DNA from 4 places in the Pseudoalteromonas sp. TB51 genome. Region 1 is predicted to be linked to each of the others. Evidence: predicted binding sites of a transcription regulator. Region 1 holds the regulator's gene; each other region holds the start of a gene.
The links. The regulator sigma-54, encoded in region 1, starts transcription at its own class of promoters, with help from an activator protein. The targets are predictions, from matches to a motif close to GTTGGCACGNNNNTNGNNT.

Region 1 (8,021 bases):
GTATTTAGCAGAGCAAATAAAACAGTTTTTAAAAGTAGGTAAGTGGCCTGAAAACTTCAGTGGTTTACCAATGCCACCGGGCTCACCAATTTAATTATATGTTTTAGTGTGTAGTGGCTACTTAACCTGAGCTCAGGTTGCTAAATAAGTAGCCACGTTGCGGTGCCTAAAAAGGCAAAAATACCGACAATATCAGTTACTGTTGTAAGTACAACACTACCGGCAAGTGCAGGGTCTATATTCATTTTTTTCAATAAAATAGGAATACATGCGCCAGCAACACCAGCCACTACAAGGTTCATAAACATTGCAAATGCGAGCACGCCGCCAAGCATAAAATCCCATTGCCAAAGCGCAATTACACTGGCTATAAGTATTGACCAAATAACCCCGTTTAATGCGCCTATCGCCAGCTCTTTAGCCATTAAAAATCGTTGGTTAGTTTGGTTAATATGGCCCACGGCAATACCGCGAATAACCAGAGTTAAAGATTGGCTACCTGCTACACCACCCATTGAGGGCACAATGCCATTGAGTACAGCTAAAATAGGTAATATATCTAAGGTGCTTTCAAAAAAGCTGGCCACAAAGGCGGCAGCTAAGGCTGTGAGTAAGTTAACGCCAAGCCATACTGAGCGTTTTTTTGAGCTTTTTAAAACAGGTGCAAAGGTATCTTCTTCATCATCAAGACCGGCAAGGCTTAATAAGCTGTGCTCTGCATCTTCACGAATAACATCAACAATATCATCAATAGTGACACGTCCAAGCAAGTGGGCGTTATCATCGACTACAGGGGCCGATATCCAGTTGTGGCGCTCAAATAGCTGAGCAACTTCACTTTCATCCATCGAAATAGGGATAGACTCACAGTCTTCATCCATTAAATCTTGAACAATTTTTTCAGGCGGATTAGTTAACAGTGTACTAAGTGATAATGCACCTAAAAAACAGTTATGTTTATCAACAACGTATAAATCATCGGTGCCCTCTGGCAGCTCACCGCGTAGCCTAATATAACGCAGCACAACATCAAGTGTAACGTCTGGGCGAATGGTCACCGTATCGGTGTTCATTAGCGCGCCTGCAGAGCGCTCTTGGTAAGATAAGGCCTGTGTAGCGCGTTCGCGGTCTTGCGTATCCATAGCGCTAACCACATCTTTGTACACGGTATCAGGTAGGCTACGTAGGACTTCACCTAAATCATCGTGGCCCATATCCTCAGTGGCCGCGGCAATATGCTCAGGTTCCATTTGTGCAATGATACCTAAACGTACATCTTCAGAGAGCTCTTCTAGCACATCCCCTTGCACATCTGGGTCAACCAGTTGCCAAAGCATGCGTCTAATTTTATGCGGAGAGGATTCAAGCAGCAGTGCTGTATCACAAGGTGCTGTTTTTGCTAGCATGCGTCTTACTTGAACAAATTGCCCACTATTAAGTGATTTAGTCACTTGTTTTAGTTGCTGTAGTGGATAGTCTTGTTCAAACGCTTCTGGCATTGGCATCCTAAATATTTTTGTGTAATGGAAAGGTGTTTAGTAAGTGGAGTTGCCCACTGTTATTTTCTTTATTTTTTGTGCTAAACCCAATGCTGGGACTAAATTAGTGTTTAAAATTAAGTAACCAAATTTAGCAGGGGCATGGCTTTATTATCCTAAATTAAAGCACTAAATTAGGCGAGTCGGAATACCCTAATTTACTAAATCTTTATAGTTCAGCCTGATAAGTCTTTAACTTATAAGGCTATGGTGCTTTAAATTATTCTTGTTCGTTAAATCGTTGTGCAATTAATTGCCCAACCGCATGCAAAGCTTGCTCTGAATCAGGGCCTTCACAGACTACTTTAACTTCTTTACCTTTACTGCTTTCAAGTAGCATTAAAGCTAATACGCTGTCGCCTGCGGCTTCTTTATCATCTTGGTGTAAGGTGATTTTAGCATCAAACTGCACAGCTAATTGCGCAAGGACCGTTGCCGCTCTGGCGTGTAAGCCTAATTTATTTTTTATTAAAAATGTGTCTTCACAGCGCATAAATTACTATACCTAAACTGAACAGGTTATTATTTTAAGGTTACTTTTCTTGCTCACGATGACGAATTTTGACATTCGGATGCGTCATAGCAAAGCTCTCACCAATGGCTTGCGCTAAATAAACCGAGCGGTGTTGACCACCAGTACAGCCTATTGCAATAGTGAGGTAACTACGGTTATTACGCTCTAAGTGTGGCAACCAAGTTTGTACAAAGGTTTGAATTTGCCAAGTGAATTTTTGCACTATGCTGTGATTTGCCAAAAAATCTTTTACTGGTTGATCAAGGCCCGTAAGCGGTTTAAGTTCAGGCTCCCAGTGGGGGTTTGGCAAAAAGCGAGCATCAAAAACATAATCAGCTTCTTTAGGTATGCCGTGTTTAAAGCCAAACGATTCAAACGTTACAATAAGTTGCTTATCTTTTTTACCCAGTATTTTTTCACGAATTGACTCTGCTAATTGGTGCACACTTAAATCGGTGGTATCAAGCATAAAGTCAGCGCGTGTTACGAGTACATCAAGCAGTTCTTTTTCTTTTTTTATTGCTAAATCAAGCGGCAGTGAATCGATGGATAAAGGATGTAATCTGCGTGTTTCTGAAAAACGTTTGATCAGTGTTTGATCATCACTATCTAAATAAAACAGTGTGGGTTTGGCAAAGTCAGGAAGGTACTCGAGAATATCGTTAAATTCGTCTTGTTCTTTGGGAATATTACGAACATCTATGCTAACGGCTATTTTGTCATAGTTATCTGAAACACTTCGCACTAAAGAGGGCAGTAGGTTGACCGGAATATTATCTACGCAATAATAGCCTAAATCTTCAACCACGCGTAAAGCAACCGATTTACCTGAACCAGAACGGCCGCTTATGATAATTAACTCCATTTATAGCCCTTAGTATTTACTACGATTGATCAACAATTACTTGATACAGCTCTGCATCGGTTTTAGCACTACGCAGCTGTTTACAAAATTCTTTGTTGCTCAGTTTATCAGCTATGGTTGCCAGAGTCTTTAGGTGCTGTTGGTTATCGCCATCTGGTACGATGAGTGCAACAAAAATATCAACAGGGCAGTTATCAATAGCGTCAAAGTTAACAGGCGTGTCGCTAACAAGTACTAAAGCCAGCGGCTCTTCTACGCCACCCATTCTGCTATGAGGAATGGCGATACCCCGGCCAATACCAGTACTGCCTAGCTTTTCTCTGCTTGCCAGCGCATTAAGAATATCTTGTTGTGGTAAGTAGGGGAGCTTTTCATGAGCAAGCTCACTGATAAACTCTAAAATTCTTTTTTTACTACTAAAAAGGACCGCAGCTTTGCTGCAGTCCTGGCATACTAATGTACTTAATTTCATAATATTAGTGTCTAGCAAGCTTCTCTTTATGTTTTATGACTTGACGATCGAGCTTGTCAATCAACGAGTCTATAGCGGCATACATATCTTGGTGCTCTGTTGAGGCAAATAAATCTGCGCCACTTACATGAATAGTCGCTTCTGCTTTTTGGTTGAGTTTTTCTACATCGAGAATGACATGCACATTGCTAATATGATCTGAGTGCCTTTCTAGCTTTGCAAATTTATTATTTACATAGTCTCTAAGTGAATCAGTTACTTCTACGTGACGACCAGTTAGGTTTAGTTGCATAAGCATTTCCTCTTTGTTTTTTACGTCTTATATCAAACTCTTTCTCTGATTTGACGGTGGAATAGCTAGCGATTCACGGTATTTTGCTATTGTGCGTCTAGCTACTTTAATTCCTTGCTCTGCCAATATATCCGCAATTTTACTATCACTCAATGGTTTAGCTGAGTTTTCCGCGGCAATTAGCTTTTTAATTAGGGCACGTATTGCGGTTGATGAACACTCGCCGCCGTTTTCAGTGCTTACGTGGCTTGAGAAAAAATACTTAAGCTCAAAAATACCACGTGGCGTATGCATATATTTTTGCGTGGTAACACGCGAAATTGTCGATTCATGCATTTCTACCATTTCAGCAACATCGTTTAAAACCATTGGCTTCATGGCTTCTGGGCCATGTTCAAAAAATGCCTGTTGCTGTTTTACAATACAGTTTGTTACCTTAAGCAGCGTGTCGTTTCTGCTTTCAAGGCTTTTTATAAACCATTTAGCTTCTTGTAAGTGAGAGCGAATAAATTGGCTATCACCACTTGATTTTACGGTACGTGACATAGCCGCGTACTGACTATTTACGCGTATTTTTGGCATGCTATCTGGGTTTAGCTCTACCACCCAGCGGCCTTTTATTTTTTTAACCGACACATCCGGTATTACATACTCCGACTCTTCCCTTACTATTGTATCTGCAGGTTTTGGGTTGAGGGTATGTATTAGGGTCATGACCTCTTTAAGCTCGTCTTCTTTAAGCTTAGTCTTTTTCATTAATGTACGATAGTCGCGTGCCGCTAATAGATCAATGTGATCGGTTAAGATCATTTTAGTTTGTTCTATAAAAGGGGTGTCTTTATCAAACTGGTTTAGCTGAATGCACAAGCACTCTTGTAAACTGCGCGCGGCTATACCTACAGGGTCAAATAACTGAATACGCTTTAAAACGGCTTCTATTTCATCAAGTTCAACTTCAACTTCGTCATCGTTTTCTTGGTTAAAGCTTTCTAAAATTTCTTCGCAACTTAGCGTTAAAATACCCGAGTCATCTACAGCTTCTACAATGGCAATAGCAATGGCTTCATCAGTGGGGCTAAAAGGAGTAAGCTGAAGCTGCCACATTAAATACTCATGTAGCGTTTCAGTAGAGGCACCTTGATAAATAGACTCATCTTCTGGCATTGGGCCTGAGGATGCCGCAGGGGCTGCGCTCATGTACTCATCCCAAGTTACATCCATTGCCATATCATCGCTAACGGTGTCTTTATTTAAAGCTTCGCCACTGTCTTGCTCGTACTCGCTGGTTGTATCGTCAGCCGATGCGCTTACGGTTACATCATCCGTATCTGCTTTTTGTTCATTTTTTCCAGCCGACTCTTCCGTGTAATCTTGCTCTTCTACTTCTAATAGCGGGTTGCTATCAAGTGCTTCTTGTATTTCTTGCTGGAGATCCAATGTACTGAGCTGCAGCAAGCGAATCGCTTGTTGCAATTGTGGAGTCATTGTAAGTTGCTGGCCCATGCGCAGCTGTAATGATTGCCTCATGTATCTCTAACAATCCTTTTATGTTGTTATAATTAATATTAGCAGATGCTTGTAGGTGTGGCTTAAATGTTACAGCCTAAATTGCTCGCCTAAATAAACATCGCGTACAGTTTTGTCATTTAATACGTGTTCTGGGGTGCCAGATGCAATTAGCTCCCCATGAGAAACAATGTAGGCTTTTTCACAAACATCAAGGGTTTCTCTTACATTGTGATCGGTAATTAATACGCCAATGCCACGGTTTTTAAGATGTTCTATTATTTTCTTTATATCTAACACTGAAATCGGATCAACACCAGCAAAAGGCTCATCCAATAAAATAAATTTAGGGTTTGCTGCCAGTGCTCTGGCAATTTCTACACGGCGGCGTTCACCACCAGAAAGCGCCATACCTTGGCTATCGCGAATATGCTGAATACTAAATTCATCAAGTAAGTTGTTAAGCGTTTCTTCTCGCGCGGCTTTATTGAGCTCTTTACGCGTTTCTAAAATAGCCATTAAGTTTTGATAAACTGTCAGCTTTCTAAATATTGATGACTCTTGCGGCAAATAGCCAATGCCTAAGCGGGCGCGGCTGTGCATAGGTAATAACGTAATGTCGTTATCATCAATAGAAATTTTACCTTTGTCGCTAGGTACTAACCCTACAATCATGTAAAAGGTGGTGGTTTTACCTGCGCCATTAGGGCCCAATAAGCCAACAATGCTGCCGGCTTCTACCTCAAGGCCTACATTTTTTACAACTTGGCGGCCCTTATAGCTTTTTGCTAATAGTTCTGCTTTTAAGGTGCTCATGGTTGACCTTCGTTACCTGTTTTTTCTTTAATTTTTGCTTCAACAGGCACTAAAATTGTGTGGACACGATCCGTGGAGTTTTCGTCTTTTTCTGCGCTAATAAGCTGCTGCTGCATATCGTAGGTAATACTTTTAGCATTAATTTTTTGACCGGCTTGCGCGACTTCAGCATCGCCTACAAGTGTTAAAAATCGCTTTGCTACGTCGTAACGTACTTCGTTTGCACTGGCGCTCATTACGGTACCATCGTCTTGTTTTTCTTCGAAGTAGGCTGGGCTGCCAGTGGCAATAAGGAGTTGTTTGTTATCCCCTAAGTCTTCACGTTTATGTACTTCGAGTCGGTCGGCTGTAATTTTTCGATTACCATGTACAATTTCGACGTTCTTTTCAAAAATACCTACGTTTTCTTTAAGTTGGCCTTCTTGACGGTCTGCACTAATAGAAATTTGATTTGCTGGCGGTTGAGCAGCAGGCTCAGCAGCAGAGGCGCTAAATGCAAGCATTAGCGATGGGATAATAAGTATTTTAGTGAGTTTATTGGTCATAATATATTGTTCGCGTATGGTTAATTAGTTTTATTACTTCGGTTTTTAAATCGGCTTCAAGGCCTTTCCCGACAATTTTTAAATTAGGCCCAGTGACAACCACTGGCTGCTCAGAGCGCATTGTTAGCGCTTTAATGTCGACTTCGATGTTATCGGCATTGATGTTATCTATCATGGCGTTATCAACTAAATTTTTAGCAACCACATTGCCTTCTAAAATAAGTTGTTTATCTTCGTACAGCGTTGCTTCGTCTGCATTTATTCGCCATGTTTGTTTTTCGTTATACAAGGTGAAAATAGGTTTTTCAAAAAATGTAAAACCAAGCTGTTGGTATAGCTCCATTTTAGCCGCTGTGACTTTATGGCTTATTTTGCCTTGCTCGTCATAGGCTGTTTGCTTAAGCTCTATAGCGGTGTAATCGGGCTTTGCAATTACTTCAGGTTCTTGCTCTGGCGCTACATTTGTTTGGGTAAAATAAGGGTACCAAAGCCAAACCATACAGCCGATGAATAACGCACTGAGTATAACGCGTGCTGCATTCATGAACTGGTGCCTTGTGTTGTAAGCGCTATGCCATTCTCTAGCATAAGTAAATCTGTGAGCTCTCTAACGGCGCCAAAGCCGCCAGGCATTTGCGTAGTGTAATGCGATAAGCGCTTAATAAGCGGGTGAGCATCGTTTACTGCAACGGCAAAGCCAACGCGCTCCATTACTGGCATGTCAGGACCATCGTCGCCAATATAGGCTATTTGTTCATCAGTTAACTTTAAAGTGTTTTTGAGTTCTTGATAAGCAATAAGTTTTTCTTCTTGGCCTTGATAAATGTGTTGCACAGTTAAGCTGCTCATGCGAGTTTGTACTATTTCTGAGTGACGCCCCGTAATAACCGCAACTTCAAAACCGCTATTGATCAGCGCTTTAATGCCAAAACCATCTTTTGTATTAAATGCTTTTAATTCTTCGCCTTGGTTACCGAGGTAAATTCGGCCATCAGAAAATACACCATCAATATCGCATATGAGTAGTTTTACTTTTTTGGCGCGTGCTTTGGCATCATCGCTTAGCGGTTGATAGAGATCTTCAAATTGCATTTATAATACTCCTGCTTTTAAGAGGTCTTGCATATTTAAGGCGCCTATTGGCTGGTTTTTATCATTGACCACAATTAAACCATTAATACGTTTATTTTCCATTATGTTTAGGGCCTCAGCTGCAAGTATATCGGCCGTGGCAGTTGTGCATAATTTGGTCATAACCTGGCTAATAGCGGTGCTATGTATATCAACTCTTTGCTCTAAAATACGGCGTAAGTCACCGTCGGTAAAAAGGCCGGCAAGCTGTTGATTGTTATCTACAATAGCGGTCATGCCCAGCCCTTTGGCTGACATTTCTATTAACGCGTCTTTAATTGTTTGCGTTACACCTATAATAGGGGTGTTTGCGCCGCTGTGCATTACATCTTTTAAAGTGAG
Region 2 (4,244 bases), on a different contig from region 1:
ACACCTTTGTTATTTGCAGGTTTTGCTGCAGGCTTAGCGTTTGCATCATCAGCACTTGGCACTGCTTCAAAGGCATCTGGGTTGTTACGGTTTTTAATAAATTTAAGGCCAACCTGTGGGAATAATGCATAGGTAAGCACATCATCTATTTGCTCATCAGCAAGTGTTAAACCTTGTTCTTGCGCTTCTTTTTGCAGCTCTGCTTCAAGCGATGCAAGCTCTGGGGCTATATTATCTGCAGGGCGACACGTAATAACCTCGCTGCCATCAAGCACTCGCTCTTGCAGCTCTTTGTTCATAGGTGCAGGTGTTAAACCATACTCGCCTTTTAAAACACCGGCGGTTTCTTTGGTAATTGTTTTATAACGCTCACCCGTAAGCACATTTAGTACTGCTTGTGTGCCTACAATTTGCGATGTTGGAGTAACTAGCGGAATAAAACCTAAATCTTCACGCACGCGTGGGATCTCAAGTAATACTTCATTTAGCTTATCTGCTGCGCCTTGCTCTTTAAGTTGGTTTTCCATGTTGGTTAACATGCCACCAGGTACTTGCGCGAGTAAAATACGGCCATCAACACCTTTAAGGCTCCCCTCAAAGGCAGCGTACTTTTTACGTACATCTCTAAAGTAAGCCGCTATTTCTTCTAGCTGGTTTAAATCTAATTCGGTATCGCGGGGCGTACCTTCAACAATCGCTACAATGGTTTCTGTAGCTGAATGACCGTAAGTCATACTCATTGAAGAAATAGCGGTATCAAGCATATCAATGCCTGCATCAATGGCTTTTTGATACGTAGCTGTACTTAAACCTGTGGTTGCATGGCACTGCATAGCAATAGGGATAGAAACGGTTTCTTTTAGCCCTTTAATAAGTTGCTCTGCATCGTATGGTTTTAATAAGCCTGCCATATCTTTAATACAAATAGAGTGACAACCTAAATCCTCTAGCTGTTTTGCAAGGGTTAACCACATATCAAGGGTATGCACAGGGCTTACAGTATAAGAAATAGTACCTTGCGCGTGGGCACCTACTTTTACAGCCGCTTTAATTGCCGTTTCTAAGTTACGTACATCGTTCATGGCGTCAAAAATACGAAATACATCTACACCATTTTTGTGGGCACGCTCAACAAACTTTTCTACCACGTCATCAGCATAGTGGCGGTAACCCAATAAATTTTGCCCACGTAATAGCATTTGCTGTTTAGTATTAGGCATTGCTTTTTTAAGGGCACGAATACGCTCCCACGGATCTTCACCTAAATAACGAATACACGAGTCAAACGTAGCGCCGCCCCATGACTCAATAGACCAATAACCGGCATCATCAAGTTTGCTAGCAATAGGGAGCATGTCATCTAAGCGCATACGGGTTGCAAGTAAAGACTGATGAGCATCGCGTAAAACAAGTTCTGTTAATTTTAATTTAGCCATGTGTGCCTCTTATTTATTTTTTGATTTGTACTGAGCAATGGCAGCACTAATAGCAGCGATGTGCTCGTTTGGCACACCTTGAGATTTTAAAGATGGTGATTTAACCGGTATTGCAACTTCAGCCTCGTCAAAACGAGCAACCAAGTTAGACATGAATGACACAGCACCAATCAATATTGAAAGAAATACAAACACGCCCACCATGCCCGTAAGCATCAAGCTACCTGCGGTTGTGAGTACAGCTCCTATATCCATTTTTCTCCCCCTGCACTATATAGCGATATAAAAAACCGCTTTATTTAAATAATTATTCACCGAATGATAACAAAACTTTTAACTTTGTCCACCACCTGTCAATTGGTAAAACCAATTAAAATTAAACTAACATACAGTCACAATAGTTAACATAGCTAATACAGGGTTAAATTAGCTTAGATATAGATGATAAAAATAACCGTTATAGGCAAAGGTTATATGGTTAAACCCAAAAAAACTTAAAAACTATAAAAAATAGTAAGTTAAACGGCAGGTAAAAAATTAGTTTGGGCTAAAATGTAAATTGGTCTTACCAAGAATAGTAAAGAAGCGCACAAAAAATATTTATTTTTTACTCTCTTTACAATAGTGTGAATAAGTTACATCGTTAAACGTAAAACTTACCAATCCTAAATTTATAATCCTCGCAAAAAAACCATAACTTATTGAAAATTAATAAAATTAAACTCTGGCACGCAACTGGCATTATTACTTTCGAACGAATTTGATAACCAAGGAGAAAACAATGTTACGCTGGACAATTACATTTTTAGTTATTGCTTTAATCGCTGCAGTGTTAGGTTTTGGTGGTATCGCAGGTGCCGCAGCTGGTATAGCAAAAATTATATTCTTTATCTTTTTAGTACTTTTAGTGATTTCTTTAGTTTCAGGTGCGCTGCGCGGTAAATCGCCCAGGTAGCTACTAACATACTTAAAACACTAAACAATCAACATATACAAGGAATTACATTATGAACTCAACAACTTTAAAAGCAGCACTAATCGCCGTATTTGCAGGTTTCTTTATGATGGGTTGTGAAGACAACCACGCAGAAGAAGCAGGTGAGCGTATTGATGAAGCAGTAACTGACGTGCAAAACTCTGTTGAAGATGCATGTGAAAATGTTAAAGAAGGCGTTAACGCAGAAGAAACTAACTGTTAATCTGTTTGGTAACGTAAAAAACGGCTTTTAATAAGCCGTTTTTTTGTGCGCGAATAAAAAGCGGCTTCTAACTCTTAAAATGCATAGCCTACATTAACGGGTGTGATTTTTATGCTAGCTTGTTAAAATAGCGAAAACTATTACTTATTAGCAATTATGGCACTGACCACCACTTACACACTTGATAAACCCTACTACTACGAATGCTTTGACGAGTCCCACTCTTATAGTAAAGCAGCTAAGCCAAAGTATTTTTTGCTGGCATTACTGGTGTGCTTAGGTTTAATTAGTATTTACGCTATGGACGATCACTACCTAGGTACATTTTTAATAATGCTGGGTGTATTAGAATGCGTTGCCTTTTATTACCGCAGGCCTTGGTGGGTTACGCGCCAAATGTTTAGTCGTGCTTCGGGCTCAACGGTTACTCTTTCATTTACCGATGACGTAATTAGCACCGAAAACCACTATAAAAGCCATACATTTAAGTGGGCAGAAATAACCCATATTATTAAAACCAACCACGGCTACTTAGTGCACCATAATAAAGGTATGCAATATATTTCTAGCAGTGTATTAACCGATGAAATGCGCGATTTTATAAACAAAAAAGCCACTCAGTGAGTGGCTTTTGGTATAGCTAAGTGCATTACTCAGCTAAGTATACGTGTTGATTAAGCATTGCCCGGATTAGGGTTAGACTTTTCAGCTTGTATACGCATGTAAATCTCTTCACGATGCACTGAAACGTCTTTAGGTGCGTTAACACCAATTCGAACTTGATTTCCTTTAACACCTAATACAGTAACAGTTACTTCGTCACCAATCATTAGGGTTTCACCTACTCTACGAGTTAGTATTAGCATTCTCTTGCTCCCATGTTCCAATAAATTATAAGATTCCGCTTGACCATTTTAATGAAAAATTGATTGAAAAGTAAGTAAAAACTCCCAAACTATCCATTTTCTGTTAAAAATTCTGAGTGTAACGCTCTTACTGCTAGTTCTAAATACTTCTCGTCAATTAAAACCGATACCTTGATTTCTGACGTCGATACTAAAACTATGTGTATGCCTTCTTGCGCCAATGCATCAAAAAATTGATGCGCTACACCACTGTGAGACTTCATTCCTATGCCAACAGCCGACACTTTTGCAACTGTTGTATCACTAGAAATGCTATCAGCCTGCAGATTTACCTGTTGTTGAGTTAGTAAATCGTGTGCTTGCAAATAGTCATTTGAATGCACAGTAAAAGCATAGTCTATTTTTTCAAAGTTATGATTAACTTGACTAATCATATCTATTTCGATGCCATTTTCTGCAAAAAGTTTCAAAATTTTTGTAAGAGAATGAACACAGTATGGTACGCCATATACCTTTATCAAGCATTCGTCACGATTAAACGCAATCCCCGACACAACCTTAGTTGGCATATCGCTCTCCTCAAAACTTATTAGCGTTCCTTCATCGGGCTCAAAACTCGAAAGCACCCTTAGCGGCATTTTATGATTACCAGCCGACTCAACAGCACGAATATGCAATACTTTTGCGCCTAAGCTTGCCAGCTCAAGCATTTCGGCAAACGTTACATGGCGCATTCGCTGTGC
Region 3 (9,475 bases), on a different contig from region 1:
CATGGGTTGCATTGCATTAGATAACGAACGCGTAGCCCTTATACGTAACCATGAGTTACAACCTAAACACATTAATAAAGCGTCTGATTTAATTAGTAATCACAAAACCCCCTTAGCCTATGATTCATTTAAAAATGGTGTTGCTTTGCCTGGGGGCACTAGCCATATAATTTATAACTTAAAAGAGCAAAAACGCGAGCAAGAGTATTTATCGCTGTGCGGCACAATAAGAAACTGCTCAGGCGGTGTAACGCCGTGGGGGAGTTGGCTAACCTGCGAAGAAACCGTTATGGATAAAAGCGATGGCTTGTCTCAATCTCACGGTTACATTTTTGAGGTACCAGCCAGCGCCAAAGGCTTAATTAAGCCTGAGCCATTATATGATATGGGCCGCTTTAATCATGAAGCCGCCGCAATAGACCCACAAACTGGTATTGTTTATTTAACTGAAGATAGAGGCGATAGTTTGTTTTATCGGTTTATTCCTCATCATCGCGGTAAGTTAAATAAAGGCGGCACATTGCAAGCTATGGTAATTAAAAACCAGCCTCAGTTTGATAGCCGAAATTGGGATTCACCGGCCATGCCATTACACAGCGACCTTTTAGTTGAATGGATAACGCTCACAGACCCTAAAAGCCCAAATGATGACCTACGTAAGCAAGGTTATAAAAACGGTGCAGCCTTATTTGCAAGAGGAGAGGGAATACATTGGGGTAAAAATGAGCTTTATTTTTGCTGTACTAATGGGGGCAAAAAGCAGTTAGGTCAGGTAATGAAGTACACACCTTCAAAAAACGAAGGCACTGAGTTAGAGCAAAATGAGCCTGGTAAAATACAACTATTTGTAGAAAGTACAAACGAGTCGTTATACAACTTTGGTGATAATTTAACGGTAGCGCCTAACGGGCATTTAATTGTATGTGAGGATCAATACACTGACACGGTGAATAACCATTTACGCGGGGTAACACCTAAAGGAGAGGTGTATAATTTTGCTAAATTGAATGCGCAAACAGAGCTTGCTGGGGCGTGTTTTTCACCTGACGGGCAAACCTTGTTTGTAAACGTATACATGCCAACTAAAACGTTGGCTATTACTGGTCCTTGGGATAGTTTTAAGCTTTAAAGTGGTAAAAATACAAACGCTTAGTATAGGTATGCTAAGCGTTTGCATTTTAACAATCCTTGTAGGTTTACCAAATCCGTTAGCAAGCTTTAATCATCCTTGGTGCATTTACTACATCCTTTATGTAATAAGCAACGGGTCCTTGTAGTTTGCACTTCATCCTGTACCTACTTATGTAACGTATCCTTGTACCTTTATTAGTCCTTTAACTCTTATTAACATTCCTTGTATGGCAAAGTGGGTAATAAATTAATGATTTAGTTTACCTGCAGACGATTCAATGTGTGCACGTACAAACCATTGAAACTGTTCTAAGTCACCTAGCTGGCTGGTGATCATATCCTCTGATACTGGGTCTAAGTCAGACAGCGTGCCAATGGCTTTGCGGTGGTCGGCGTTTACGCCACTGTATACTTTGTCTAATGCACCTAAATGTTCTACTACAAAGGCTTTACCTAATGAGTATTCTTCCCATGTGCGGCGATCTACAATTGACTTAGGTGTACCTTGTGGCGTACCGCCTAATGTAGCAATCCGCTCTGCGATGGTGTCGGTCATTTCGCGAATAGCATCGACTTGTGGGTCTAACATTTCATGCACACCAATAAAGCTTGGGCCTACTACATTCCAGTGAATATGCTTTAAAGTAAGTTGTAAGTCTAAAAGCGCTACGAGTCGGTTATCGAGTGTTTCAATTGTTTTTTTTGCTGATTCGTTATCCATACCTGGGGCTGTAAATTCAATTGGGTGTTGTGAGTTACTCATAATGTCTCCCGTTGTGTAATTTGTTGTATGTAGCCATTGCTACCATTTAACTTGCAATACATGAAGCAAAGCCTATGCCTACCAAGTTTATTTATTTAAGTTGTTGATATTTAATGTTTTATTTTTATTTTGGTACGTAGGGTTAAAAAAGGAGGGACGTAGATTATGAATTTTATGCACTTATTTTTGTAAATTGTGCACAGTAATAAAAAAGCTGTGGCTGTTTATCGAAAGAGTTGAAATTTGTTTATGCTCAATAAGGCGTAGTCTGTGTAATACAGCTACCTAAAGTACCTAGCCTTACAATTCACGCCGTTATTAAATTGCCTTTAAAGCTCACCTTAATATTGCACGCGCTACAACCTCTAAATAAAACCCAGTAAATAAGCTAAGCAAGGGTATAAAAATATAAAGGTGCTTATTTATTACCTGCGTAATGATTAATTTAGGTGCTTTATAAAGGGCTAACGCTGCTCTTTTAAAGCCGCGCTACTGGGCTTTACTGCTTAGATTTTAAAAATCAGCCTTTGTACTTATTTAATTTCTTTAGTTGGTGAATGCTCACTGATATACTCCCGCCGCATTTTAATTGGGGTTATGTAAATAAATCATGAATTTTTTAAAAACACTGTTTACAACATCTATACTGCTTTTGTCTCACTCAGCACTAGCAGAAAATTGGAGCGTCACACAGCTTCACACAAATTTTGGCGATGCCTTAAATCCCTTTACCGGGGAGTCGTCATTTACACGCACCTACACCATAGAGCATGCCTCAGAGCATGACTTAGGTGATAACTACTTTTTTATCGACTTTTTAAACGACAGCCTTAGTGATGGTTTTCAAGATACGGGTATATATGGCGAGTGGTACACAACACTTAGCTTATCAAAAGCCTTTGGTACCTCTGTGCGTTATGGTGCAATAAAAGACACAGGTTTAGTGTTTGGTATAAACGCCGGTGAAGAGGGGTTAATGAAATATACCCCAGGCATCAAGCTCAGCTGGGATGCCCCAGGCTTTGATTTTTTAACAACCACTTTTGCAGGTTACATTGATGCCAACGGCGGCGTGCAAAAAGATCAGCTAGCCAAGCAAGACAACAGCATTTTTATAGACCTTGCATGGGGTGCTCCTTTTACACTAGCTAGCCAAGCATTTTATTTTACTGGCCACGTAGAATATATTTCTGGGCGTGATGACGAACTAGGCAATAAAGTTAATGAGTGGCTGCTTGCTCAACCCGCTGTGCATTGGGATGTAGGGCAAAACTTTAATTTAAACCCGCAGCAGTTAATGGTAGGGGTAGAGTGGCGCTATTGGTACAACAAGTTAGGGACTAATAAAATAGAAAATCAGCCCTTTTTACATGCTATTTGGGTATTTTAAGCACAGCTTGCTTTGCTAGGTTGATAAAAAAATAGCGCCTTTTGGCGCTATTTTTAGTCAGTGTGGTTGGAACTTTAAGTGGTTGGTTGTTACTCGTAACCACGAGGTTTTTTGGTTTTAATAACTGCAATATAAGCATGCCAACTGGCATAACTAAGTAAAGGCATAATTACAATAAAGCCCGTGGCACCGGTAGCAAAACCAACAGCTACCAATAAAAATATACAAATTGACCATACCACCATAGCGGCAAAGTTAGTTTTTACAGCGTTCATAGAGCTTATTACAGCGGTCATAATATCTACTCGGCGCTCCATCATTATTTGTGGAGCAAAAGCAGAAAGCGAAAATACAGTCACCAGTAATACCCCTCCTATTATGCTGCCTAACGTTAAAAACGCCGATAACTCTTCAAAGGTGGGATTGGCGTGGCTAGGATATAAAGCATGCACAAGCGCAGCTAAACGCATCCAAGCAATCATGATAACCATTAGCATTATTGCAAAGCCCCATTCGCCTACTGGGTTTCTAAACATCGACTTTATAGAGTGGCTAAATGTGGGTTTATGGCCTTTTTCAAGCTCCCATGCTACATCGTAAAGGCCTGCCGCGAAGGCTGGGCCTATTAATGCAAACGCCACGGTTGCAGGCAGTATTACTAAATATGTACCTGTAAACATTGCCCAGTAAACAATAGCAACAGGAATAAGGGTAAATATTACCCCGTAAATAAGGCTCAATATGGGCGCACGGGTCATGTCTTTAAATGCCAGTGCTAGCCAGTGAAAAGCCGCAAATGTGTTTACCTTATTGCATTCAATGCAGCGGGCAAATTCAGAGTGTTTATTAATCGTATTTGTTGTTGGCATAACAACGCTCCTTAACAAGGTGTCTCTTTAAGGTTTAGAACACATTGGCTTTATTTACAAATGTAAGGGCTGAGTAAAATTAGAGATTGAATAATTAAAGAGAAATTTTTAATTATTGGGTATCAATAACTTAATTTTTTTGTTTATAGGTAAAACTATACGAATGAAAATCTTGAATTGTTCAATAAGTAGTCGGTTTATTTTGTGTCATGCCTAAATTAAAGAATTATTGTAGCCCAAGTAGGTAGGCTACAACCGTAAACAATAATAAGTTAGATCATTTCAGCGTCGATGTGACGTATTAAGTTTGTGACCCAATTTACATACTGACGGTGAATTTTTTTGCCATTGTAATTAAGGTTTTTAGAGCTAACGTAACTAACACTATAAGCAGTTTCATCGAAGTTAATTGCAACTGTTAGTTGGTGAGTTCTAATGTTCAAAACACCATTAATTACTCCTGCAGATTCATGTGTACACTCCCACCCTAGTTTTATACAGGCTTTAACTATCCCTTTTTCGATCTGTTGAAGATCGCTATTCGTTGAAGAAATTTTTGGAATTGGATGGTCCTCAAAATTTTTAACTGGGACAGTTGTTGTGCAGCCTACAAAGAAGGTAAGTGCGGAGGCCATAAGTAGAAGGGAATGTTTTTTCATAATAGTCCTTTTTAATATTTAGCGAGCAGTAACCTAACTGCTACACGAGATTTACAGGTGCAATTATCGGTAAATTTACTTTTTAAAACCAGAGGTAATTTGTATTAAAGGATTATTTAAATTTAAAAAGTAATAGAGCTGCTTTATATAAAAATACAATATAAAACTCGTAGGTAGGTTAATAAAAAGTTAATATAAAGTGTTTTGTATGCTTTTGTATTTACAACCAGTCTAACAGGAACAATAAAATGGATGAGATAATAAATAATATTGATGTAAATCAGTATTTGCCGGCAGCAGTAATGTGGGCAACAAATATTCTAATGGCAATTGTTATATTACTAATAGGCTTATGGCTTGCGGGTAAAGTGCGTAATATGATTATTAGTTTATGCCATAAATACACTCACTTTGATGACACGCTGTTTCGCTTTTTAGGCAGTATGGCGCGCTATGTTATTTTAGCGTTTGTATTTATTGCCGTGTTAAACCGCTTTGGTGTGCAAACAGCTTCAATAATTGCGCTATTAGGTGCGGCAGGTTTAGCTATTGGTTTAGCGCTGCAAGGTGCTATGTCTAACTTAGCTGCAGGTGTAATGTTACTTATATTTAGACCTTACAAAGTAAACGACTTTATTGAAGCCGCAGGGCGCTTTGGTAAAGTGACCGAGGTTGATATGTTTACAACTATTTTGCAAACGTTCGATAATCAGCAAGTTATTATCCCAAATAGCCAAATTTGGGGAGCGCAAATTATTAATCATTCGCATCACCCTATTCGTGGCGTAGATATGCACTTTGGTGTGGCATACGATGAAAACACCGACGCTGTTCGCAAAGTTATTGATAGCGTGCTTGAGGCTCATCCACACATACTAAAAGACCCTGCTCCTTTTGTTGAAGTAGAAACACTAAACAACAGCTCGGTAGACTTTTTAGTAAGACCTTTTTGTAAAGGCGAGCACTACTTCGAAATTTTATACACGGTGCCAGAGCTGATTAAAAAAGCCCTTGATGAAAACAATATCGAAATTCCATTCCCACATCGTAAAGTTATTTTAGTTAACGAGAATAAAGATTAAGGCTTAAGCCTAAGAGCACTTTTTAAGTGCTCTTTTTTTGTCTGAAAAAGTTACACGCCTGTGTAATTTTTTCTTTTATAAATTACCTCAAATACTACTTTTTTGTCTGTACAGCCCTTTTTTTACTAGGTTGGATGGCTGGTCTTTATTTTGCATTTGCATAGTCGCTTTTAATATAAAGCCCATAAAAACTATCGACCCATTAAATCAAATTGTATGAAGGACTAAACATGGCTGAATCATTTAAATACTCAGGCAATAAAGGGCATGGTGGCGAATTACATCAAAAGGCTTCTGATGAATACCCAACGATGACCACCGCGCAAGGGTGCCCTGTTAGCGACGATCAAAACTCATTACGTGCAGGCAAGCGCGGCCCAGGTTTATTAGAAGATCATGTAATGCGCGAAAAGCTGTTTCACTTTGATCACGAACGCATTCCAGAGCGTGTGGTACATGCCAGAGGCTACGGTGCTCATGGTTATTTTGAAACCTACGATACGCTTGAAGATTTAACCTGTGCTGATATTTTTCAGCGCAAAGGTGAAAAAACACCGGTATTTGCACGGTTCTCAACTGTGGCAGGGAATAAAGGGTCTCCCGATTTAGCACGTGATGTTCGCGGGTTTGCTGTTAAATTTTACACCCAAGAAGGAAACTGGGATTTAGTGGGTAACAACATACCTGTATTTTTTATTCAGGATGCGATGAAGTTTCCTGATTTAATTCACTCAGCTAAGGCTGAACCAGACCGTGGTTTTCCACAAGCGCAAACCGCGCACGATAACTTTTGGGACTTTGTGAGCTTATCGCCTGAGTCAATTCATATGATTATGTGGGCCATGTCAGATAGAGCCATACCGCGCTCTTTACGCTTTATGGAAGGCTTTGGTGTTCATACCTTTAAATTTATTAATGCAAATGGCGATGAAAAATTTGTTAAGTTTCATTGGAAACCCAAAGCCGGTATGCAGTCAGTAGTGTGGAACGAAGCACTTAAACTTAATGGTGCTGACCCTGATTTTCATCGTCGAGACATGTGGGAATCTATTGGTAAAGGCGACTTCCCAGAGTGGGAGCTAGGTGTACAAGTGTTTGATCAGCAATTTGCTGATGAATTTGAATTTGATGTTTTTGATGCCACCAAGCTTATACCTGAAGAGCAAGTACCCGTAAAAATTGTGGGCCGCATGGTGCTTGACCGTGTAGTTGATAACTTTTTTGCCGAAACAGAGCAAGTGGCTTTTTGTACACAAAACATTGTACCTGGGCTTGATTTTACACCCGACCCATTACTACAAGGGCGTAACTTTTCGTATTTAGATACTCAAACCAAACGCTTAGGCGGTCCTAACTTTACGCATATTCCGGTTAATGCGCCTAAATGCCCAATGCGTCATTTTCAACAAGATGGCCACATGGCAATGCATAACCCTAAAGGGCGTGCTAACTACGAGCCAAACTCGTGGAGCGGCGATGAGCATAACCCCCGCGAATGCCCAGTGCATGGCTTTAAAAGCTCAAGCGAGCCAGAAGTAAGCGGTGGAGATAAGCTGCGCTATCGCTCAGAAACATTTAGCGATCACTACAGCCAAGCGCGCCAATTTTACTTAAGCCAAACAGAAGTAGAGCAAGCGCACATTCAATATGCATTTGTATTTGAGCTTTCAAAAGTAGAGCATGTGCCGATTCGTGAGCGTGTGGTTTCGCACTTATTAAATGTAGATAACACATTAGCGCAAGAAGTTGCAAAAGGCCTGCGCCTGCAAGATATGCCAGAGCCGGCTGAAGCTGCTATGCCAACGCGTAACGATTTACCTGTATCAGATGCGCTAAGTATTTTAAAAAATGCGCCAGATACCTTTAAAGGTCGTAAGTTAGGTATTTTAGTGAGCGATGGCTTTGATGCTGATATTTTTAATTCGGTTACAAATGCCTTAGACGCTGAAGGTGCTAACTACGAAATTGTTGCCGCACAAGTAGGTGGTGCATGTTGCAGTAAAGGTAAGCATGTAGCAGCGGATCAAGTAATCAATGGCGGCCCTTCGGTGCTTTACGATGCGGTGATGGTACTTGCAACGCAAGAGGGCGCTAAGAAGCTTTCTGGTATTCCTGAGGCAAAAGACTTTGTGAGCGATGCGTTCGCGCACATGAAATACATAGGCTACACAAAAGATGCCATGGCATTATTTGAAGCCGCAGGGCTTGATGGTAAAGCCGACGATGGTTGGATAGATTTAAACATGCACTCTGCAGATAAATTTATTGAAACATTGCGCAATTTAAGATTTTGGCAGCGTTAGAACAAAACGCTTTAGAAAATAAAAACCACACCCAGTAAAGGGTGTGGTTTTTTTATGGCTAACTGGTTATGGTATTAACTCTAAACAGTAACTAATTGGATTTATTATGAAGCTTAAAGCCGCTTGTCACTGTGGCAAAGTAACGTTTAGTGTGAGCTCTAAACACCCTTATCCTTATAACTTATGTTACTGCTCTATTTGTCGTAAAACGGCCGGCAGTGGCGGGTTTGTTATAAACTTGAACGCACAATACAGCACGCTTGAGGTTACAGGGCGTGAACATATTACTGTTTATCATGCCAAAGTGGGTGATAAAACCAGCCCCGCTGAGCGCCATTTTTGTAAGCACTGCAGCAGTAATTTGTGGTTATATGATTCGCGATGGCCTGAGCAAGTTCATCCCTTTGCTGGGGCAATAGACAGCGAATTACCCATATCGCCAGAGCGCACCCACTTAATGCTTGCCAGTAAGGCTAATTGGGTTACCCCGCATATTCAAAAGAATGATAAACAGTTTGATGAATACCCCGATGAAAGCATTGCAGCGTGGCACCAACGCTTAAACTTAGAGCAATAATACGCTGGCTAAAGTGCGCTGCATCGTACTTAAAAGGGCATACCCCCCAGTTAACAGGGTAAAGTTTTAATGATTAACAGTGCACTGTGAGGCGTTACTTTGTGTACAGTAATGAAAGTCGGTGTAGTAGTGAGATTGCGCAGGCTTTTTATTATATAAAATGTAGTCGTGCATTAGCTTGGTGCTCAAGCGGCCCATTTCAAAAGGGTTTTGCCCTATGTTAGCCGAAGAGAGGCCCCTGCTTAACACATTGAGCTGTATTTCTTCTGTATCGGCAGAAACAATAATAATGTCTTTATCGGCAATACGTTGCTTAAAAGGCGCTAAGGCATTTACGTAATGAGGGTTAAATTGTGCAAACCCCGCCACAGCTAAAAAAATGGGTGGGTTGTCCATTTTTAATAAATGCATTAACTGCTTTAGTGACTCTTCGCGCTTACCTAAACTAAATAAGGGGCAGCGACTATGTTCGCGCCAGCCGTTTTTACCTGATAGGTGCGCTGTCGCTTGATCAGACAGCGCATACCTAACCCCAGCAATACGCTTGTTTAAATTAGGGGTTGTATGGTGCCCCGACTGCATGCAAAGCGTATTATTTGCTTTGTTGGTCAGTTTTTTTACTTGCTCGCCTAAGGCAACGCCAAAGTCGAAGTTGTTACTGCCTACGTAGGCTAGGCGGTACTGTTGGTGTTTTTCAAGCA
Region 4 (9,475 bases), on a different contig from region 1:
TTACAACGCTCTGAGCAGTAAATAACGTTATCCCAATCGCGCTGCCACTTTTTACGCCACGCAAAAGGCTTGTTGCAAACAGGGCACATTTTTTGTGGTAAGTGGCTTTTTTTATGTGCCATATTAATTACTTTTTGCGGTGTTTTTTTGTGTGCGAGTAAGCCCTACATGCTTTTTTAATATGTTAGGAATTGCACGTTTAACATCGGCGCGCTCGCGATATTGCCATAAACGTTCGCGCGCTTGTTTGGAGGCTTGAGTTAAATCAAGCATGGGCTCGGGGTAGTCTTCACCCAGTTTAAAGTCGTTAAACAGCGCTTCCATTGGTGTTTGTTGCCAAGGCTCATGTAAATATTCTATCGGCAGCTTTTCAAGTTCGGGGCACCATTTTTTAATAAAGGCGCCGGTTGGGTCTTGATCTTCAGATTGCTTAATTGGGTTGTAATGCCTAATGGTGTTAATACCCGTAACTGAGGCCTGCATTTGTACTTGTGGGTAATGAATGCCAGGTTCAAAGTCTAAAAAGTAATTTGCCAAAGGTAAGCTTGCCTGCTGCCAGCTTATATTTAAATGATGAGTTACAAAGCTAACCAACATAGCGCGCATTCTAAAATTAATATAGCCCGTGGTTTTTAAACAGCGCATACAGGCATCAATAATGGGTATACCCGTTTGGCCTTGTGCCCAGCGCTCAATATCGTGTTGTACGTTGTCATCATTTCTATATGGGAACTGATGATACCCCGCATTGAGCGCTTTAAATTCCATCGTACTCTCACTTTCAAATTTTTGCATAAAATGGCAGTGCCAATGCAAACGCGATACAAATGCAGCAAGCGGGCGCTTCCAGCCTTTTTTGCTTGGGTGTTTTGCATGGTATGCATCAATAGCGGTTTGATAAACCTGTTTAAGGCTAATATTACCCCACGCTAAATAAGGCGAAAGCCTAGAGCAATGAATACGGCTTAAGCTGGGGCTAGATATGCCTTTTTGATATCCCTTACCGCGCTCAGCAAAAAAGCTTTGCAATATTGTGTGTGCAGTTAAAGGCCCACCTATTTGAAAGTTGTCATCATTTTGCGTGTAGCTGTCGGGCAATTTAGGTGTTTGGTAGTTATTAAGTGTAATGGTTTTTATGTTTTTCCAATTAGGAATAGCAATAGGAGCCTGCATTGTTTGTTGCCAGCGTGCGTTCCAATCTTTACGGTTTTTTTTGCCACGAATAACGCCGCCCGTTTGTGACTCAAGCCAGTTAACTTTGTTAGCTTTACACCATATAGCAACGGCTTTATCGCGCTCAAAAGTATTGTTTAAGCCAATTTCTTGATGGCTAAATATGTTTGCTATTTGGTATGTTTGATTAAGCGTGTTTAACAGTGTCAGCATGTCTTGGTTAAAAATATACAGCGTTGCTTTGTAGCGAGTTAGTTGCTGATTTATTTCGCCTATTGATTGATAAACAAAACGCCAATGGCGCGCATTATAATGTGCATCCTCAAGCATTAGTGGCTCAAAGTTGTATAGCAATAAAGTGGGTAAATCATCACTAAACGCATTTTTAAGTGGTTGATGGTCGCTAAGGCGTAAATCGCGTTTAAACCACACTATGTTTATTTTTTCGCGCATATTTAAAAAAGTGGCTGCAGTTATGAAATACTGTACGCAATACAGCGCTTTTACGATTTGCAGTACGACGTATAAAGGAAAATTATGTTTTTAGATTTAACGCAAGACACGCAGCACAATGTTTACTCGTATTTAGTGGGGGGTATTAGCCCACGGCCTATTGCTTGGGTAAGCACACTTAGTAAGGAGGGGATTGCTAATATTGCCCCTTACTCTTTTTTTACAGTGGCCAGCTGTAACCCGCCAGTGCTGAGCGTGACCCAAGTAAACCCACGCGACAAAGCCAATAAAGACACGCTTTTAAACCTTCAAGCCACTAACAACTGCGTGGTTAATATAGTCAGTGAAGAGCTAGTAGAAAAAATGAATCAAAGCTGCGCTAATTATCCACATAATGTGAGTGAATTTGAGGCGGCAAATATTGAAACAATCGCCAGTACACACGTAACATCCCTAGGCGCCGCAGCGGCTAAAGTAAGATACGAGTGCACCTTAAGAGACGTTATTCAGATAAGCGACGAACCAGGTGGCGGCAAAGTTATGCTACTCAACGTGGTGGGGATTTATATTGACGATAACGTGTTAGTGAATGGCTATATAGACCCCTCGCGTTTAAACAGCGTAGGTAAAATGGGTGGAGACTACTTTAGCTCTACTAAAGATAAATTTGTACTAAAGCGGCCACAATTGTAAAATAACAGATTAACTTTATACACTTACTGTTAACTCATTAAGCGTTACTTATAAAAACAAATGGATATTGAATGTCTAAACTTTACCTCACTTTAGTATTTGCCCTACTTAGTTTTAGCTGCCTATCAGCCTCTGATAAAAAGCTACCCATAGAAGCGTTTGCAGGCTTAAAAAGCATAAGCCAAGTTAAGCTCTCACCAGATGGAAATAACATTGCATATGTTAGAAACCTTGATGGCGATTTAGTTTTAATGGTGCAAAGCCTTACAACAGGTAAGGGCAAGCCGATTATTAAATCTGATAACCACACTGTATTTTTTGACTGGTTTAGTTGGGCAAATAATGATGTGTTGTTATTGGGCGCACGATACATTAAATATCAATTTGGTGGGGTTAAGTATGCGTCTACATTAATGTATTCGTATAATCTAAGTGATGATAAAGGAATAAAACTGGCGTTTAGAGCAAACAACACGCGTGATGAAAAGCAGCCTCAGTTTTCTGACCGAATTATTAGCTTTTTACCGGAGCAAGAAAATAAAATACTCGTGCAGGGCGATTTTAAAATAGCCAATACCCCTGCGGTGTATGAACTTGACCTAACTACCTTACGCAAAAAACAAATACAACGTGCTCGTGCAGATGTAACCAGTTGGTTTGCTGATAGACAAGGCAAGGTTCGTATTGCTAAAAAAATGGATGAAACACAATTTACTTACGAGCTGTACAACGAGCAAAATGAGTCGTGGCAAACACTATTTAGCTACGAAGTATTTAGTGAGCAAAGCATTTCGATACTTGGCTTTGATAAAGACCCTAACTTTTTATACATCACTGCGCTACATGAAGGGCGTGATGCATTATTTAAGCTTAATCTATCAACTAACAAACGTGAGCTCATTTTTAGCGACGACAAGTACGATGTCGATGGCGATATTTTTTACTCCCGTAAAACTGGCGAAGTGGCAGGCTTTACGCATTCGCATTTAGAAGATGGTATTGCGTATTGGGATGAAGACTTAGATAAGCTACATCGCTCTTTACGAGCATCACTACCTAAAGATTCATTTGAAATGGATATTGTTAGCACCAGCGACGATCAGCAAAAATATGTACTGTATGTCAGCTCAGATAAAACATCAGGCGCCTACATGTTAGGTGACAGAAAGCGAGGTGATTTAACATTTTTTGCAGACGTTTACCCACACATTAACGAAAGCGTATACGCCGGTAAAGAGCACATCAGCTATAAAGCACGTGACGGGCTTATTATAGAAGGCTACTTAACGCTGCCTGTTGGCTATGAGAAAGGCGATAAGTTACCCACTATTATATTTCCACATGGTGGGCCTATGGCGCGAGACTATGCAGGCTTTGACTATTGGACTGCGCTACTGGCATATAATGGTTATGCCGTGTTACAGCCTAACTTTCGTGGCTCAAGTGGTTATGGTTATGACTTTTTAATGCAGTCGATTCAAGGTTTTGGTTTAGCCATGCAAGATGACTTACAAGATGGAGCTAACTGGTTAATAGACCAAGGGATTGCTCAGCCAGATAAAATTTGTATTGGTGGCGCAAGCTATGGTGGATATGCCGCCTTAATGGCTGTTATTAAACACCCTGAAACATTTAAATGTGCGGCAAGTTTTGCAGGGGTAACTGACCTTGAGCATATTGTGAGTAAAGCCCGACACTTTACAAACAAAGACATAGTACGAAAACAGTTTGGAACAAATAGCGATAAGTTAGAGGCCAATTCGCCGGTCAATTTTGCTAAATCAATCAACAAACCTGTTTTACTTGTGCATGGTAGCGACGACAGTGTTGTCCCTATTTACCATAGTAGAGAAATGGAAGATGAACTAGATGACGAAGATAAAGATGTTACTTACATTGAGCTAGAAGATGGCGATCATTACTTGTCTTATCAGCCGCATAGAATTAAAACGTTACAAGCGTTTCTCGATTTTTTTGATAAGCATTTAAAAAACGATTAATAACAAAGGCGACTTAGGTCGCCTTTTTAGAGCGTAATTTTTTATATAATGCACATTGTTTGCACTTTTACTTGTTAACGTTATACGTTGTTATTAAAGGCGCTATTTATAAGTCGCTATAATAGAACACGCAATTAATACAATTGTTATTACAGGCTATTCTTAAAAGTGCTTAGAGCTTTTAATAATACGTTTTAGCAGTAAAAAAATACGCAATAAATAACAGCTCAAATGCTTTTAGAGTCAGGTTTATAAAAAATAAATGAAAATTCACAACAAACTTTTTTTAATATTATTTAGCTTCACCTTTAGCATTATTGCGGGGCTTGTTGTGCTTATTCAGTACAGTATTGGCCAAGGTATTATTGATTTTGTAAACGCCAAAGAAGTAAAAGCATTAGAGCCATTAGCGGTACAGCTGGCTAATAAATACGCGCAAACTCCCTCGTGGGATAAAATTATAGGTAACGATCAGCGCTTTTTAAGGTTGGTTGAATCGCAATTGCAATCAAGCCAGTTTTTACCTAGTTTACGCGATATGCCACAGCGCTCAGAAATTCGCGGCGAACGCAGACCCAGACCCCCACAGCATATGGCGCAACGAGATCGACGCCCACCGCCCGAGCATGCCGCGCACTATGCACTACTGGATGAAAAACAGCAGCGTATTTTTGGCAAATTATTTGAGGATTTAAAGTACATTAAAACGCCCATAGAGCTTGAAGGTAAAACAATTGCTTACCTTGCTGTTTCAAAAAGAAAAAGCCTAGCAGATGGGTACGAGTTGGATTTTTTAAAGCAACAAACTAACTATTTATGGCTTATTGCGTTAACCGCAGGGCTACTTACCTTAATGTTGTCTTTTTTACTGGCAAGGCATTTAGTTGGCCCTGTAAAGCAAATTGCCAGTGGTATGCATAAGCTAACCAAAGGGCAGTACAGCACCAAACTTTTATTAGATAGGAAAGACGAGCTGGGCCAGCTTAGTGAAGATTTTAATACCTTGGCCTTTACGCTCGCTAAAGATGAGCAAGTACGTAAACGCTGGTTAGCTAATATTTCTCATGAACTAAGAACGCCAATGAGCATTTTACTCGGTGAGCTCGAAGCTATGTTGCTTGGGATACGTGAACCAAATAATAAAAATATTAGTTCTGCTAACGATGAAGCGCTGCATTTAAAGCGCTTGATTGACGACCTACACATGTTAAACAGCGCCGAGCTAGGCGGCATGCATTACACCATGCAACCTACCGACGTAGGCTTTTTACTTAACTCCATAGAGCAAAAGTATCACGTTATTTTTGAGCAGCACGCTATTAATTTTTACCTTCTTAATAGTGCTAACAACACCACAGTAAACGCAGATAAAACACGTATACTGCAATTGCTAGATAATATCTTAATGAATGCGGTGCATTACGCCCAGTGCTCAACTATTTCTTTAAGTGCCAATAACGTAAATATTAAAGGCCAAGCCTATTTAGAGCTTATAATAGAGGACAACGGGGTAGGCGTTGAGCAAACGCATTTATCGCACTTGTTTGAATATTTATACCGTGTAGACAGCTCTCGCAATCGCCAAGAGGGAGGCTCTGGTTTAGGTTTGTCTATTTGTCAGCATATAGTTAAAGGTCATAATGGCGAAATATCAGCCGAAAAAGCCAGTATGGGCGGGCTTGGCATTGTTATTAAATTACCCTTATTAGTTCAGTAGAGGATAAGTATGAGTGAGCAAATACTCATTGTTGAAGATGAAATAAAACTTGCCAATTTAATGAGCGACTTTTTAACAAGTCATCATTATCAAACGCACCTTATTCATCATGGTGATGAAGTACTTAGCTGGCTTGAAAGTAATAAGCCAAGTGTTATTTTATTAGATATTATGTTGCCAGGGCAAAGCGGTATAGAGCTGTGCAAAGCGATAAGAAAGTTCTCTAATGTGCCCATTATTATGGTTTCGGCAAAGGTGGAGGAGATTGACCGGTTACTCGGACTTGAACTGGGCGCCGATGACTACATTTGCAAACCGTTTAGTTATGCTGAGCTGGTGGCGCGAGTTAAAGCAATTTTAAGACGTGTTAATACCACAAAAGAGCCGGTAAATAATGCCATGACACTGGATGAAAGTACTTACAGTGTAAATTATAAAAATAGCAGTATAGAACTAACTAATTTTGAATTTCAGCTATTTAAGCCTTTGTATTCTAACCCTAACAGAATCTATTCACGCGATAGCTTAATGGACACCATGTACGCAGACCAACGTATAGTTAGCCACCGAACTATAGACAGCCACATAAAAAAGTTACGTAAAAAGCTTGATGAAGTAACGCAAACCGACAGCGTTATTCAGTCGGTTTACGGTGTGGGCTATCGGTTTGTTCACCCTCAATAGCTAAACGTGAGCGCAGTTTTACTCATCGTCAGCGTTTTTAATACGCTCTAAACGGTCGAACTCTTCGTATTCGGCCGCTTGTATTTCATCGAGTACCGCATCTACGTCTGCAGATTCGTTACTGTCTTCAAATTCTCCGCTTAGCACGGTGTTTGGCGTTAAGCTGGCCTCTTCAAACAGTGCCCACATTTCTTTAGCGTAATGGGTGTTTAATAGGCTAGGTGCAAACTGCGCATAATAACGACGTATGTTGTTTACATCGCGCGTAAACATTGCTTGCGCACTGTTATTGGCTGCGGCGTTTACAGCTTGTGGAAGGTCAATAATTACAGGCCCTTTACTATCAACAAGTACGTTAAATTCTGATAAGTCACCGTGGATAATACCAGCGCACAGCATTAATTTAATATAATGAACCATCATACTGTACTGCTCAATAGCGTCTTGCTGTGTAAGGGTCACATGCCCTAACTGTGGAGCAACATCTCCGTCTTCATCACATACAAGCTCCATTAACAACACGCCATCAATACAGTAATAAGTATCAGGAACTCTGACGCCAGCGCGTGATAAACGTGAAAGCGCGTCTACTTCTGCATTTTGCCAAATTTCTTCTTCTAGTTGCCGCCCATAACTTGAGCGTTTACCCATGGCGCGGGCTTGGCGTCCGCCTCTTACTTTTCGGCCTTCTTGATACTGAGCTGCCTTTTTAAAGCTGCGTTTAACGGCATCTTTGTAGACTTTAGCACAGCGAATTTCGCCACCGCTGCGCACCACAAATACATCCGCTTCTTTACCGCTCATTAAGCGACTTATCACTTCATCAATTAGGCCATCATCAACGAGTGGCTGGAGGCGTTTAGGTATTTTCACTGCGATACAACTAGAAAAATTGGAAGATTAAACATGTATGTTAATAAGTCCTTAGTATGTTAGCTCTCAAAACAGGTGTTGAAAGTGGTTTTAAGTAATTAGTTATCACAATAACCGAAATACCGAATAAGGTAAAAATAACATGATAAAAATCGGATTTATTTTTATTTCCTTATTGTTTGCACAATGTTTGCATTTTTTAAGCGTACTTTATATTCATACCCTTTATTAATATTTAACCCAAGGTGACCACGATGAAGCATTTTTCTACTTTTGCCGTTGCTGCATTATTATCAATGGCTTTTTCAGCCAATGTTGCAGCCAGAGGCGGTGATAACCCACCACCTAAACCTGACTTTTCAAGCATAGATGCAGATGGTGACGGTGTGATTAGCCTTGCAGAATTTAGCGAAAGTGCGCCACCGCAAGGCGATGCGCAAACTATTTTTGACGAAATAGATGCCGATGGGAATGGCGAAATTAGCGAACAAGAATTAAGTGAACACAAGCCACCACGCCGTGCACGTTAAAGGAGATAAATATGATCAACAGTATTGGTAGCTCAGCGAGTTTTATGACTCAACAATCTAGCCAAGTAAGCGCTTTAACTTCAGAGCAAACTGAGTTTGTTAAAGAAACACTTGCAGAATTTGATGCACAAAACCTAAGCACGGAAGATGCGCAAAGTATTCAAGCCGCTTTTGAAGAGCAGGGGATCTCGCCTACAAAAGAGTTGGCTGATTTAATGAGCGAACTTGATTTTGACGCTAAAAGTATTGGCGATGCAGGACGCCCTGAAGGGCAGCGCCCGCCGCAAAACTCGCTAGAATCTGTTGATACTGACGAAGTGGTTAGCTACTTAGATGAGTTATTAACTGAGTATTCAAGCCAGCTATCTGATGAAGATAAAGAATCAATTCTTTCATCGGTACAAGAAAAATTTGGCTTAAGTGAAGGTGATTCACTGCTAAATGTAACTGCTTAGGTGTTATAACTTGAGGTAAAGCTGACTGTTTATCCTTAGGTCTTAAGTCCAAAGCCCGGCAATTATTTTGTTGGGCTTTTTTAATATACCAATTCGCTTAATTGATCACGTATTATTGCGCATTGGTATTACTCCGCTTGAGGCAAAAAAATCGCGCTAATAGCCCCTAACAAACCGAGCAGGCTATACAACAAAATAAGCTGTGCGGTTGATAAAAATGCTTCTAAAAGCCCTATACTGCCTAACATTAAAAGCAAAATGCCTATTACAGTATTACTAACCGACACGTAATCAGTGCGTTTATTGCCTTGTGCCATATCTACTAAATAGGTTTTACGCCCGAGCCGCACGCCTTGATGAGCAATGCAAAGCAAAAAATAAAAACCAGGTATTACCCAAGCATATTCAAACAGCTGGCTATACCATGTAGCTATTACAAACACGCTCACGCCGTTTATGGTGACAAGCAACGCACTGATCACAAGCACCTTTTGGCTAGAAAAATCGCTGAGTCTTCCCCATATTGGCCCAGAAATTAAACTTGCTAAGCCAGACACGGCTAAAAATACTGCCAATAATGAAAATTCAAACTGCTGAGAGCTTGCTAAAATAATATAAAAAGGCGCGCTTAGGGCTGAGCAAAGTAAAAAGGCGTGGGTAATTACAAAGTGTGCAAATTGTTTATCTTGATAAAGCAGCTTTAATTTACTTAGCGCATTTAAAAAGCCATTTTTACCGCCTTGCGTCGCCCCTTTGTATTCGTTTATGCGGCTATAAAAAAGTGCAGCAACAACCCACAAAACAGCGCCTAAACACAGCGCAATTAATACCGTATTTTGCTCTTTTTGCCCCGAAAAAAACCACATCATTAAACCAAAAGTGAGTGTTGCAAAGCCG

Region 2: L650_RS0105295 (DUF1328 domain-containing protein) is a predicted target of sigma-54. The motif match lies at 2,160-2,178, and genes of this name have one in related genera.
Region 3: dps (DNA starvation/stationary phase protection protein Dps) is a predicted target of sigma-54. The motif match lies at 1,958-1,976, and genes of this name have one in related genera.
Region 4: L650_RS0113230 (EF-hand domain-containing protein) is a predicted target of sigma-54. The motif match lies at 7,771-7,789, and genes of this name have one in related genera.

The regions. Positions count from the first base shown of each region.
Region 1 covers NZ_AUTO01000310.1:30,114-38,134, reverse strand. Annotated here, with positions in the region: partial or broken gene L650_RS0119150 (zinc-dependent metalloprotease) at 1-94, shown strand, start outside; gene mgtE (magnesium transporter) at 141-1,499, opposite strand; gene L650_RS0119140 (HPr family phosphocarrier protein) at 1,759-2,031, opposite strand; gene rapZ (RNase adapter RapZ) at 2,072-2,917, opposite strand; gene L650_RS0119130 (PTS sugar transporter subunit IIA) at 2,937-3,389, opposite strand; gene hpf (ribosome hibernation promoting factor) at 3,394-3,681, opposite strand; gene L650_RS0119120 (RNA polymerase factor sigma-54) at 3,709-5,208, opposite strand; gene lptB (LPS export ABC transporter ATP-binding protein) at 5,278-6,003, opposite strand; gene lptA (lipopolysaccharide transport periplasmic protein LptA) at 6,000-6,548, opposite strand; gene lptC (LPS export ABC transporter periplasmic protein LptC) at 6,538-7,092, opposite strand; gene kdsC (3-deoxy-manno-octulosonate-8-phosphatase KdsC) at 7,089-7,640, opposite strand; partial or broken gene L650_RS0119095 (KpsF/GutQ family sugar-phosphate isomerase) at 7,641-8,021, opposite strand, start outside.
Region 2 covers NZ_AUTO01000108.1:6,789-11,032, reverse strand. Annotated here, with positions in the region: gene oadA (sodium-extruding oxaloacetate decarboxylase subunit alpha) at 1-1,436, opposite strand, end outside; gene L650_RS0105300 (OadG family protein) at 1,446-1,691, opposite strand; gene L650_RS0105295 (DUF1328 domain-containing protein) at 2,218-2,391, shown strand; gene L650_RS0105290 (hypothetical protein) at 2,444-2,635, shown strand; gene L650_RS0105285 (YcxB family protein) at 2,792-3,259, shown strand; gene csrA (carbon storage regulator CsrA) at 3,310-3,501, opposite strand; partial or broken gene L650_RS0105275 (aspartate kinase) at 3,591-4,244, opposite strand, start outside.
Region 3 covers NZ_AUTO01000176.1:2,927-12,401, forward strand. Annotated here, with positions in the region: gene L650_RS0109135 (alkaline phosphatase PhoX) at 1-1,129, shown strand, start outside; gene dps (DNA starvation/stationary phase protection protein Dps) at 1,379-1,894, opposite strand; gene L650_RS0109145 (nucleoside-binding outer membrane protein) at 2,505-3,284, shown strand; gene L650_RS0109150 (DUF2189 domain-containing protein) at 3,374-4,153, opposite strand; gene L650_RS0109155 (hypothetical protein) at 4,426-4,812, opposite strand; gene L650_RS0109160 (mechanosensitive ion channel family protein) at 5,061-5,894, shown strand; gene L650_RS0109170 (catalase) at 6,125-8,197, shown strand; gene L650_RS0109175 (GFA family protein) at 8,304-8,774, shown strand; gene L650_RS0109180 (substrate-binding domain-containing protein) at 8,841-9,475, opposite strand, start outside.
Region 4 covers NZ_AUTO01000235.1:9,872-19,346, forward strand. Annotated here, with positions in the region: gene L650_RS23835 (DUF2256 domain-containing protein) at 1-122, opposite strand, end outside; gene L650_RS0113200 (cryptochrome/deoxyribodipyrimidine photo-lyase family protein) at 124-1,626, opposite strand; gene L650_RS0113205 (flavin reductase family protein) at 1,711-2,319, shown strand; gene L650_RS0113210 (alpha/beta hydrolase family protein) at 2,391-4,319, shown strand; gene L650_RS0113215 (ATP-binding protein) at 4,582-6,036, shown strand; gene L650_RS0113220 (response regulator) at 6,046-6,720, shown strand; gene L650_RS0113225 (PA4780 family RIO1-like protein kinase) at 6,739-7,593, opposite strand; gene L650_RS0113230 (EF-hand domain-containing protein) at 7,848-8,123, shown strand; gene L650_RS0113235 (hypothetical protein) at 8,135-8,578, shown strand; gene L650_RS0113240 (MFS transporter) at 8,707-9,475, opposite strand, start outside.